Linked DNA regions of Hahella sp. HNIBRBA332. The protein of the gene in region 1 interacts with the protein of each later gene in a pairwise test. Links are inferred from orthologs where the notes say so. Each region holds a gene or a part of one and is shown in the gene's direction. Other genes may lie near its edges.

What was found.
Region 2: the proteins of O5O45_RS01405 (region 1) and groL interact in binary tests that used the Escherichia coli proteins (3 or more experiments, as listed by UniProt). The link is inferred for Hahella sp. HNIBRBA332 from one-to-one orthologs.

Annotation. Positions count from the first base shown.
Region 1 is NZ_CP132203.1:276,108-281,634, forward strand. The notes cover bases 1-2,784. They hold O5O45_RS01405 (ATP-binding cassette domain-containing protein), read left to right. Parts: upstream 1-864; coding sequence 865-1,704; downstream 1,705-2,784. Other genes in these bases: O5O45_RS01400 (KpsF/GutQ family sugar-phosphate isomerase), read right to left, coding at 1-580; mlaE (lipid asymmetry maintenance ABC transporter permease subunit MlaE), read left to right, coding at 1,676-2,455; mlaD (outer membrane lipid asymmetry maintenance protein MlaD), read left to right, coding at 2,457-2,784. In the rest of the region: more of mlaD, read left to right, coding at 2,785-2,906; O5O45_RS01420 (MlaC/ttg2D family ABC transporter substrate-binding protein), read left to right, coding at 2,988-3,641; O5O45_RS01425 (STAS domain-containing protein), read left to right, coding at 3,641-3,973; O5O45_RS01430 (BolA family protein), read left to right, coding at 4,109-4,351; murA (UDP-N-acetylglucosamine 1-carboxyvinyltransferase), read left to right, coding at 4,378-5,527. UniProt on the Escherichia coli protein: Part of the ABC transporter complex MlaFEDB, which is involved in a phospholipid transport pathway that maintains lipid asymmetry in the outer membrane by retrograde trafficking of phospholipids from the outer membrane to the inner membrane.
Region 2 is NZ_CP132203.1:972,694-978,296, forward strand. The notes cover bases 1,938-4,797. They hold groL (chaperonin GroEL), read left to right. Parts: upstream 1,938-2,472; coding sequence 2,473-4,122; downstream 4,123-4,797. Other genes in these bases: O5O45_RS04555 (FxsA family protein), read left to right, coding at 1,938-1,958; groES (co-chaperone GroES), read left to right, coding at 2,129-2,419; gspN (type II secretion system protein N), read left to right, coding at 4,503-4,797. In the rest of the region: O5O45_RS04545 (MGMT family protein), read right to left, coding at 1-277; O5O45_RS04550 (SDR family oxidoreductase), read right to left, coding at 375-1,136; more of O5O45_RS04555, read left to right, coding at 1,452-1,937; more of gspN, read left to right, coding at 4,798-5,252; O5O45_RS04575 (type II secretion system protein N), read left to right, coding at 5,259-5,603.

The DNA of each region.
Region 1 (5,527 bases):
AAGCTCCGCCAGGGTGCGAGAATGCAAAATCTTCCGCTGTAAAGCCGCGTGCTTCCAGCAGCGCTATCGCCAGGGCGTCTCCCAATACGAGACATACAGTGGTGCTGGAAGTGGGAGCGAGGTTAAGGGGGCAGGCTTCTGTGACGACACTGGCGTCGATGTTGGCTTCTGCGATTTGAGAAAGTGTGGAGTTTGGGTTGCCGGTCATACTGACCAACGGCACGCCCATGCGTTTAAGTAGCGGTAGTATGGTGACGATTTCCGCGGTATTTCCCGAATTGGATATCGCCAGAACGACATCTTTGGGGGTTACCATTCCCAGGTCGCCATGGCTGGCTTCTCCTGGGTGAAGAAAAAAGGAAGGGGTGCCGGTTGAAGCAAGAGTGGCGGCAATTTTATTGCCTATATGGCCTGATTTTCCCATGCCTGTCACTACAACTCTCCCTTCGCACTCTAGCATCAGGTCGCACGCTTTGACAAAAGCCTCATCTATGCGGTTGGTTAGCGCTTGAATAGCTTCAAGCTCCATTTCAATTGTGCGTTTGGCGGCTTTTATATATTCGTGATCGTGGTGGCTCATTAATGCAGCGTTCCAGAGTCGGTTTGTTGGAGTGTCAGCTTGGCCGCAGACAGGTGTAAAGTTTTATCATGAGCGGCGAGGCTTGCGTATTATACGACGCTCGGGGGCTGCTGCAACTTACCGGGAAAGATGTGGGCAGTTAAAACATCTTCTGATATATTCCGCAGCTGTTTAGGCTATTTTTGGCAGAAACGCTAAAGCCGCCGTAAGGTTATGTTTTTAGGATGCTTAATGCTTCCAGGAAGGGGGCGTTTACGCGGACTGGGCGATTAAGGTGATTTTAGATGACGCGAAACCCCTCCAATTACGTGGAAGTCAGGGGGCTTACCTTCGCCAGAGGCGACAGGCTTATCTACGATAACGTAGACATCGATATACCCAAAGGCAAGGTCACCACCATCATGGGACCCAGCGGTACGGGCAAGACCACTCTACTTAAATTAATCGGCGGCCAATTGAAGCCCGACAAAGGCGACATTTGGGTGAACGGCTTTAATGTGCCGAAGCTGAAGCGCAAGGAGTTATACGAGTTGCGCGAGCGTATGGGGATGTTGTTCCAATCCGGCGCGCTCTTTTCTGATCTCAGTGTCTTTGAGAACGTCGCATTCCCTTTGAGGATTCACACCCAGCTACCGGAAGCAATGATTCGGGATTTGGTGCTGATGAAGCTCCACGCAGTGGGGTTGCGCGGCGCACGTGATCTGATGCCAAGCGAACTGTCCGGCGGCATGGCGCGTCGTGTGGCGTTGGCGCGGGCTATCTCTATGGACCCGGAAATGGTGATGTATGATGAGCCTTTCACAGGTCAGGATCCTATCGCTATGGGCGTTATCGTCCAGTTGATCCGCTTGCTTAATGATGCTTTGGGGCTGACCAGCGTGGTGGTGTCTCATGATATTCAGGAGTCATTGAGTATTACCGACCATCTGTGCATAGTCGCCGACGGTAAGGTGATGGGGCAGGGAAGTCCTCAGGAGTTGCGCTCCAGCGGGAATGCTTTTGTTAAGCAGTTCCTCAATGGATTGCCGGATGGGCCGGTGCCTTTCCATTTTCCCGCGACAGATTATGCGGAGGATTTATTACGGGGAGACCAGGATGCTGGATTTTCTGCAAAGGCTTGGTAGAAATGGCCTGCTTTCGCTCGGCGCCTTAGGTCGGGCGGGAATTTTTTTGGTGGGGTCGTTACTGGGCGCTCCACGCATGAAAGGTTTGCCGCTAGTACTCAAACAGCTTTACTCCGTCGGCGTCCTATCGCTGGTGATTATTGTCGTCAGTGGTCTGTTTATAGGCATGGTGCTTGGCCTACAAGGTTACAACATTCTAGTGGACTATGGTTCAGAGCAGGCTATTGGCCAGATGATCGCCTTGACGCTGGTGCGTGAATTGGGGCCGGTAGTGACGGCGTTATTATTCGCCGGACGCGCCGGTTCTGCGCTGACAGCTGAAATTGGGTTAATGAAGGCGACGGAGCAATTATCCAGTCTGGAGATGATGGGGGTCGACCCGTTGCGGCAGATTATTGCCCCGCGGCTTCTAGCTGGATTTATCGCTATGCCCTTGTTGGCCATGATATTTAGCGTTGTGGGCGTCTGGGGCGGTAAAATGGTGGGGGTGGAATGGCTCGGCGTTTATGAGGGGTCGTTCTGGAGCAATATGCAGGCGTCTGTGGACTTCTCCGATGACATTCTCAACGGGATTATCAAGAGCATTGTGTTCGGCGTCGTGTGTACCTGGATCGCCGTTTTTCAGGGATATGATTCGGTACCTACTTCTGAAGGCATCAGCTCTGCGACCACCAAAACAGTTGTTTACTCATCGTTAGCGGTGCTGGGACTGGATTTTATTTTGACCGCCGTAATGTTTGGAGATTTTTAATATGCGGATTCGTACGCTGGAGATATCTGTAGGGGCGTTCATCGTCGCCGGCATTGGGGCGTTGTTCTTATTGGCGCTTGAAGTGAGCGGGTTGTCGCTGAGTCCTACGCAGGATACCTACAAGTTATATGCGGAATTTACTGATGTGGGTGGGTTGAGGGTGCGGGGTAAAGTGTCCTTGTCCGGCGTCACTATCGGGCGCGTCAACAGTATTGCATTGGATCCCAAGTCGTCCAAGGCTGTTGTGGAAATGGATATTGATGCGGATGTGAACTATCTGAGTGCGGACAGTGTCGCAGTTATCAGTACCGCAGGCCTCTTGGGGGAAAAGTATATTAATGTCTCTATTGGTGGGGACGAGGAAGCCCTAAAGGACGGAGACTTCTTTTATAGTACGCAGGGCGCGCTAAATTTAGAGAAGCTGATAAGCGACTTTGCGACCAGCAAGTAGGTCGCTGTATCTCTGAATTCAAAATAAAGTCGTGAATTTTGGTTAGTGCTAGTCAGGCAAAGAAACAGTTAGGCAATTTACATGATGTTAACAGTGAAGAATATTGGGAGTGTGTTTGCAGTCATGGCGATGATGGCGTTTGCTGTTGTGGCGCAGGCCAACGCACAGCAAGACGTTTTTGGCGTGGTGCAGGACAGCACTAAAATGCTGGTTACCAAGCTGCAATCCGAAAAGCAGACTTATTACGAGAATCCACAAAAATTTTATGGCGTGATGCAAGATGCGCTTGAAAATCTGGTTGATTTTGACCGCATTGCCGCACGGGTAATGGGGCGATATCGCAGAGAAGCCAGTGATGAGCTGAAAGAAAAGTTTGTTGGAGTGTTCAAAAAGAGCTTGTTTGACGCATACGGCAAAGCGCTGGTGGAGAGTGGCGAGTTTAAAGTCAACGTATTGACTGCCACCATCAATCCAAGAGATGAGGGGCGTGCAAGTGTGGATTTGGAAGTGATCTCTGCATCTGGCAACAAGTATCCGGTTATCTATTCGATGTATAGAAATCGCGACAATAAATGGTTGCTGGAGAATGTCATCGTAAATGGCGTGAATATAGGCCTTGCATTCAAGGACCGCTTTGAGCAGCAAGTTAACGTGCATAATGGCGACATCACCAAAGTTGTAGATAGCTGGTCCAGTCGGATCGAAGAAGATGAACTGACTAGCGAGGCGAAGTAATGTCGGCAAGATTGACCTGCACCAGGGATGAGCAATCCAGAGAAACGGTGCTGAGCATTTCTGGAGCGGTTGATCTCTCCTGCGTGACTGACTTATTGGCTGAGGGCGAAAACTCTGTACGGACGACAGACGCCTCTTCGCCGCTGCGCATAGATGTGTCTCTCGTTGAGAATGCGCAAAGCGTATTGATATCGTTATTGCTGCGATTGGTTGCGGCGGCGGAGGCCAAAGAGCTAAACGTCAGTGTGTCAGGGCTGTCCGGCAAGATGTTTGATATTGCGCGTGTTAGCGGCGTTGAAACTGTTTTGCCGCTGGCGGACGCGCCAGACTGACTTGTAAATATCCCTCCAGTTAAGCAATTTGCGGCTGTCGCTGCAAATTGTTTCCAATCCATAACTTGGGCCCAGCCCCTGCTTGGGTTAAAATGCCTCGTTTAGTTCAGCCAACGAATAACGAGGAGTGGGCGCATGCAACCCGAAGCATTGCAAGAAATTTTGCAAGAAAAGCTGTCCGACTGTGAAGTCCGTGTAGAAGGTGATGGCTATCATTATCAGGTTGTTGCCGTCGGCGAACGTTTCGCCGGCCTTACTCCCGTCAAAAAACAGCAAGCGGTGTACAGCTGCATCCATGATCTGATCGCTGACGGCACCGTACACGCTGTTTCTATCAAAACATACACTCCCGATGAGTGGGCCGCCGCGAATAAATAATTCGTTTTCCAACCCAGGTAAGTTTAATGGACAAATTATTGATCGGCGGTAGCAAACCGCTTAATGGGGAGATTCGTATCTCCGGTGCGAAGAACTCCGCATTACCCATCCTTGCTGCGACGTTGCTGGCGGATGAGCCCGTCACTATCGGCAACCTGCCGCATCTTAACGACATCACCACCATGATTGAGCTGTTGGGCCGCATGGGCGTTGAGCTGATGATCGACGAAAAAATGTGTGTGGAAGTGCACGCCAATACTATCAAACATTTGACTGCGCCCTATGAGCTGGTAAAGACCATGCGGGCATCCATTCTGGTGCTGGGGCCAATGCTGGCTCACTTTGGCGAGGCGGAAGTTTCATTGCCGGGCGGTTGCGCTATCGGCAGCAGACCCGTTGATCTGCATATCCGCGGTTTGGAGGCCATGGGCGCCGATATTCTGGTCGAAGGCGGCTATATCAAAGCAAAAATCAATGGTCGCTTGAAAGGCGCGCATATATACATGGACACTGTGACGGTAACCGGTACAGAAAACCTCTTGATGGCGGCGACGCTGGCGGATGGTAAGACGGTAATTGAAAACGCCGCGCGTGAACCGGAAGTCATAGACTTGGCTGAGTGTTTGATTGCAATGGGCGCGGATATTCGTGGTCATGGCTCTTCTACGATTGAAATTAACGGCGTTGAACGACTACATGGCTGCCGCTACAACGTATTGCCGGATCGAGTGGAGACCGGGACTTATTTGGTCGCCGCCGCGGCGACTCGTGGTCGGGTCAGAGTAAAAGACACTCGCGAAGACATCTTGGAAGCGGTTCTGTTGAAGCTGGATGAAGCCGGCGCACATATCAGCACAGGTCCAGACTGGATAGAGCTGGATATGAAAGGAGCCCGGCCGAAAGCTGTCAACCTGCGCACGGCTCCTTACCCTGCTTTCCCAACTGATATGCAGGCGCAGTTCGTCGCCATGAATACCGTGGCGGAAGGTACGGGAGCTATCGTTGAAACCGTATTTGAAAACCGCTTCATGCACGTGCAGGAACTGCGCCGCATGGGGGCGAAGATTAAGCTGGAAGGCAATACTGCTATCGTGGAGGGAGTAGAGTCTTTGACCGGCGCTCCGGTAATGGCGACAGACTTGCGCGCTTCCGCCAGCTTGGTGATCGCTGGATTGG
Region 2 (5,603 bases), 700 kb from region 1 along the record:
GAACCTCGACGCCCTCATGGGTCAATGCGCTTTGCTGACGAAAAAAAGCCTTCGACTTCGGTGGAAAAGAGATTTTCCCCTGGCTGTTGATGACCCTGTACCAGGGGATGCTGGAGCCGTCTGGAAGTTGTTTCATGGCGTATCCCACATATCGAGACAACCCGGGCAGTCCCGCCAGGCTGGCGACTTGGCCATAGGTCGCTACTTTTCCGGGAGGAATCTGGCTGACAACGAACCAGATAGCTTGCAGTTTTTCCTGTTGGCTGAGTTCAGACATGAAGGCGGTGCAGATCGGTCAGTGAATCTATTAGCGAAAGGAAACGGAGTCTCGCTTCACGGTGAAGTAAAAAGCAAGGGGCCGAAGCCCCTTATGGCTAGATACGCAGGGCGCCGTCCACTTCGATGACGCGGCCGGAAAGGTAGTCATTTTCCAGAATGAAGCATACTGTTTGCGCAATTTCATTCGGCTGCCCCATGCGACGCAAAGGAATCTGCTTGGTCATCATCTCCAGCGCTTCGGGTTTCATCGAGCCGGTCATTTCAGTTTCGATAAAGCCGGGAGCAATCGCCATACAACGAATACCGAAGCGCGCCAATTCCTTCGCCCAACTCACGCTCATGCCCACGACGCCGGCTTTGGCGGCGGAGTAGTTGGTCTGGCCGATGTTGCCGGCGCGGGAAATACTGGAAATGTTGATGATGCAGCCCTTGCGGCCGCTTTCCAGCATCTTGGCGGCGGCTTCGCGTCCGCACAGAAAGACGCCAGTCAGGTTGACGTCGATGACGGACTGCCATTGCTCCAGACTCATACGGTGAGTGACCTGGCCATCTTTATATTTGATCAGCATGCCATCCCGCAGGATCCCCGCATTGTTGACCAGCGCGTCGACGCCGCCGAAATCTTCGGCAATTTGGGCGAACACGCTTTCAACGTCGGCTTCCTTGGCGACATTGCACAGGTAGTACTTGGCTTCAGCGCCCAGCTCCTCGCATTTGGCGACGCTTTCCTGCAGTTTCTCTTCAGACAGGTCGATCAACGCCAGGCGGGCGCCTTTTTCGGCGAGATAAAGCGCCATCGCGCGGCCCAGGCCCTGGCCGCCACCGGTAATCACAACCATAGAATCTTTCAATTGCATAACTTGTCCCACTCTCTCGATAGTGAAAAAACAATAATCTTTGTCCGTCGCGTTGAAATAGAAATAAACAACTCCATCTATAGTAACGACAGGTGAAGATACATACGCTTCATAGAGGGGAGCGGACCGCCAGGGGCGGGACTCCTCCACGCTGAATTACCGCTTACTATATTGAATTATATGGTGTTCTAGGGTTTGCGGCTGCGCCCGGAGGCGCTCGTAAAGCCAGTATTATGGCAGTAATTTCGCCGACCACCAAACGGTCCAGGAACCGATTTCCACCTGCATAACACTGGCTGATGTAACGACGGAATCATGCTAAGCAGAATACCTTTTCTTATCCCCCTCATAGCGCTAATTGAGATTTATCTGATCATTGAAGTCGGCGGGGCCATTGGCTTCTGGCCGACTGTATCGATTTTTATCGTCACCGGAATTATCGGTGTGACCATGTTGCGACGGCAGGGATTTTCTCTGCTTCGCAGTCTGCAGGCGAAAATGCAGGCGGGCGAGCTGCCCGCAGGAGAAATGCTGGAAGGCGTCGCGTTGCTGATTGGCGGAGCCATGTTGGTGACGCCAGGCTTTTTGACCGATTTCATGGGGTTCGTTCTGCTGACGCCTTTGACGCGCAAATTGCTCATAGGCCGTATTGGCGGCGCGTTGTTGCGTAGCGGGCGAGTAGTAAGAAGCAGTTATAGCCAGACGACCTATTCTACGTCCTCAGAGCGTGACGCTCCCTTCCGCGAAGGACCTTCCGGCGGCCCACGCCAAGGCGCTGGCGGGGATAAGGTAATTGAAGGCGAGTACACCCGAGAGGACTAGGAAAAAAATTTAAAAAAATTATAGCCGGGGTGTTGAAATCCTCGCCCCGGGCCCCATTTAAACCTCCACAATTTAAGCACTCGGCGTTCTTGGTCCAACCCGGATGTCCGGCTGCTGTTTAAAACCAAAAAGTCAGCTAGTTAAATGTTCTAACTGGGAGAAAAAGCGAAATGAAAATTCGTCCGTTACACGAACGTGTTGTCGTGCGCCGTAAGGAAGAAGAAACCAAAACTGCCGGTGGTATCGTACTGCCCGGCAATGCGGCAGAAAAGCCTTCACAGGGTGAAGTTCTGGCTGTGGGCGAAGGCCGTATTCTGGATAATGGCGATGTCCGTCCGTTGGCGGTCAAAGTCGGTGACAAGGTGGTATTCGGCCAGTATGCCGGCAGCACCGTTAAGATTGATGGCGAAGAGCTGTTGATCATGAGCGAAAGCGACATCTTCGGCGTTATCGAAGGCTAACACTCCGAAACTAAAGACTTTTGTCATCAACTAACAAGTAATGGGATTTTGTTATGGCAGCTAAAGACGTTAAATTTGGCGATTCCGCGCGTAAGCGCATGGTGGCGGGCGTTAACACCTTAGCCGACGCAGTTAAAGTCACTTTGGGCCCGAAAGGCCGCAACGTGGTTCTGGACAAGTCCTTCGGCGCGCCTACTGTCACCAAAGACGGTGTGTCCGTAGCTAAAGAAATCGAACTGAAAGACAAGTTCGAAAACATGGGCGCGCAAATGGTTAAGGAAGTTGCTTCCAAAACCAACGATGAAGCGGGCGATGGCACCACTACTGCAACTGTACTGGCTCAGGCGATCCTGAACGAAGGTCTGAAGTCCGTTGCAGCGGGTATGAACCCAATGGACCTGAAGCGCGGCATCGACAAAGCAGTTATCGCTGCGGTCAAAGAAATCAAGAATATCTCCCGTCCTTGCGAAGACTCCAAGTCCATCGCCCAGGTTGGCACCATCTCCGCCAACAGCGACGAGCGCATCGGCAACATCATTGCTGAAGCCATGGAAAAAGTTGGTAAGGAAGGCGTTATCACTGTTGAAGAAGGCAGTGGTCTGGAAGACGAGCTGGACGTGGTTGAAGGTATGCAATTCGACCGTGGCTACCTGTCCGCCTACTTCGTAAACAACCAAGACAGCATGAGCGCTGAACTGGAAGATCCTTTCATCCTGCTGGTTGACAAGAAAATCTCCAACATCCGCGAAATGCTGCCTGTGCTGGAAGCTGTCGCCAAGTCTTCCAAGCCTCTGCTGGTGATCTCTGAAGATCTGGAAGGCGAAGCGCTGGCGACTCTGGTTGTCAACAACATGCGCGGCATCGTGAAAGTGGCGGCGGTTAAAGCGCCTGGCTTCGGCGACCGTCGTAAGGAAATGCTGCAGGATATCGCTATCCTGACTGGCGGCACCGTCATCTCCGAAGAAGTTGGCCTGAACCTGGAAGGCGCTACTCTGGATGACCTGGGCACCGCTAAGCGTGTTGTCGTCACTAAAGAAAACACCACTATCATTGACGGCGCTGGCGCTAAGAGCGACATCGAAGCGCGCGTTGCGCAAATCCGTCGTCAAGTCGAAGAAACTTCTTCCGATTACGACCGTGAGAAGCTGCAAGAGCGTGTTGCCAAACTGGCTGGCGGCGTAGCCGTTATCAAAGTTGGCGCAGCGACTGAAGTGGAAATGAAAGAGAAGAAAGCCCGCGTTGAAGACGCGCTGCACTCCACCCGCGCTGCGGTTGAGGAAGGCGTGGTGCCTGGCGGTGGCGTAGCGCTGGTGCGCGCACTGCAGGCCGTTTCTGACCTGACCGGTGACAACGCTGATCAGGACGTAGGCATCAACCTGCTGCGTCGCGCGATGGAAGCCCCTCTGCGTCAGATCGTCGCTAACGCTGGCGGCGAGCCTTCCGTAGTTGTGGACAAAGTCCGTCAGGGCGAAGGCGCATTCGGCTACAATGCCGGTACTGAAGTATACGGCGACATGCTGGAAATGGGTATTCTGGATCCTGCGAAAGTTACCCGCACCGCACTGCAGTCCGCTGCGTCTATCGCTGGTCTGATGATCACTACCGAGTGTATGGTTTCTGACCTGCCTGAAGACGACAAGAAAGGCGGCATGCCAGACATGGGCGGCATGGGAGGAATGGGCGGCATGGGCGGCATGATGTAATCATCCCCTCATAACGCTCCCGCGGAAAAAACCCGGCTTCGGCCGGGTTTTTTTATGGCGCGAAGAGCCTGAAGCGGGTGGTGGGGTCTATTAAGAATGTTTAACCTCAAACACGTTGCCAATGTTGCAAATATTCTTTAGAAAACACTGCTATGCTTTTGTTACCATGTAAGAATTTATAGCCTGTGTTTTGAGGCGAAGATAAAAGAATTCTGCTGTTCGCGACAGTTGTCTTAAACCTCCCGGAGGCGGAGCCCGGCCAGAGACAATGGCCGCCGAGGCTTGGCGTAGTAGGGTTTGTCGGTTCAACAATTAGAATGTAGTCCATTGCGCGTATGCATATGCTCAGTGGTTGATTGGGAAGGTTGTAGGCCAAAGAAGTGATAAAAAAAATTGTAGGATTGGTTATTATTGGCGGCCTGACCTATCTGGCGGGGTTAGTATTACTCGTGCCTGTGGAGTTTGTGTGGCGTCAGGCTGGGGGTCCCGCCAACCAACTTCCCGTGCGGGTGCAGAAGCTGCAGGGCACGCTTTGGGAAGGCAAAGCACTGATTTCTCATTCTTGGGCCACTGGCGTGCTGGATTGGGATGTGTATCCATCCGGCCTGCTACTGATGGGCGACGCTCTGGCGCTGAACTTTCGCGCCAACAAAATCGATATTGACGCCAAAGCCGCACTGGATGGATTTGATCAAGTCCGGGTGCTTGCTGATGGTTCTCTGGATTTGGCGGCGCTGGCGCCTGCGTTGCGCCGCCATCGTCTAAATCTGAGTGGAGAGCTGAAGATCAGCGGCTTGGATGTGACGCTGGATACAAATACAGGTCTTCCTGTGCGAGCTTCAGGGCGAGCGCAGTGGGCGGGCGGACCGGTTACCTATCCGATGGGCCGGGAGAATAAGACCGCCACAATGCCTCCGTTGCAGGGGCTGATTAAACAGGAGGGTGAGGAAATTCACCTGGAAGTACTGGATAGCACGGAAAACAAACCCGTTATGAGCGCTCAGGTAACGCGGGACGGCACAGCGAAGATACAAATTCGCAAACGGTTGCTGGACCTGGCGGGCGCGCCTTGGAGTAAACAGGCGAATCCTGACGACATTGTTTTCCGGGTGCAGCAACGGATACTTTAACGACCCATGTTGACAGGCCATATTACTAAGATAACCTGGGTGCTCTTGCTCGCCATCGTCGTGACGCTGGCGTGGCAAGCCGCAAGGGTGACCTGGGGCGTTTGGGTGGGAACCCCGGACATTATCGTCATGCCGGTCGGCGGCGTGGCGAATGCAAACAAGAATCAAGCGATGCAGGCTAACTATCCTGCGTGGAATTTATTCGGCAAGGCGGAAGATACCTCCGCCAAAAAGGCGTTGAGCCAAGTGGACGCTCCAATCACTGCGTTAAGGCTGGATCTGTATGGGGTCGTAGTCGGCGGTGAAGAAGGCGGTTCCGGCGCCATCATTGCGGAAAAGGGAAAATCGGCC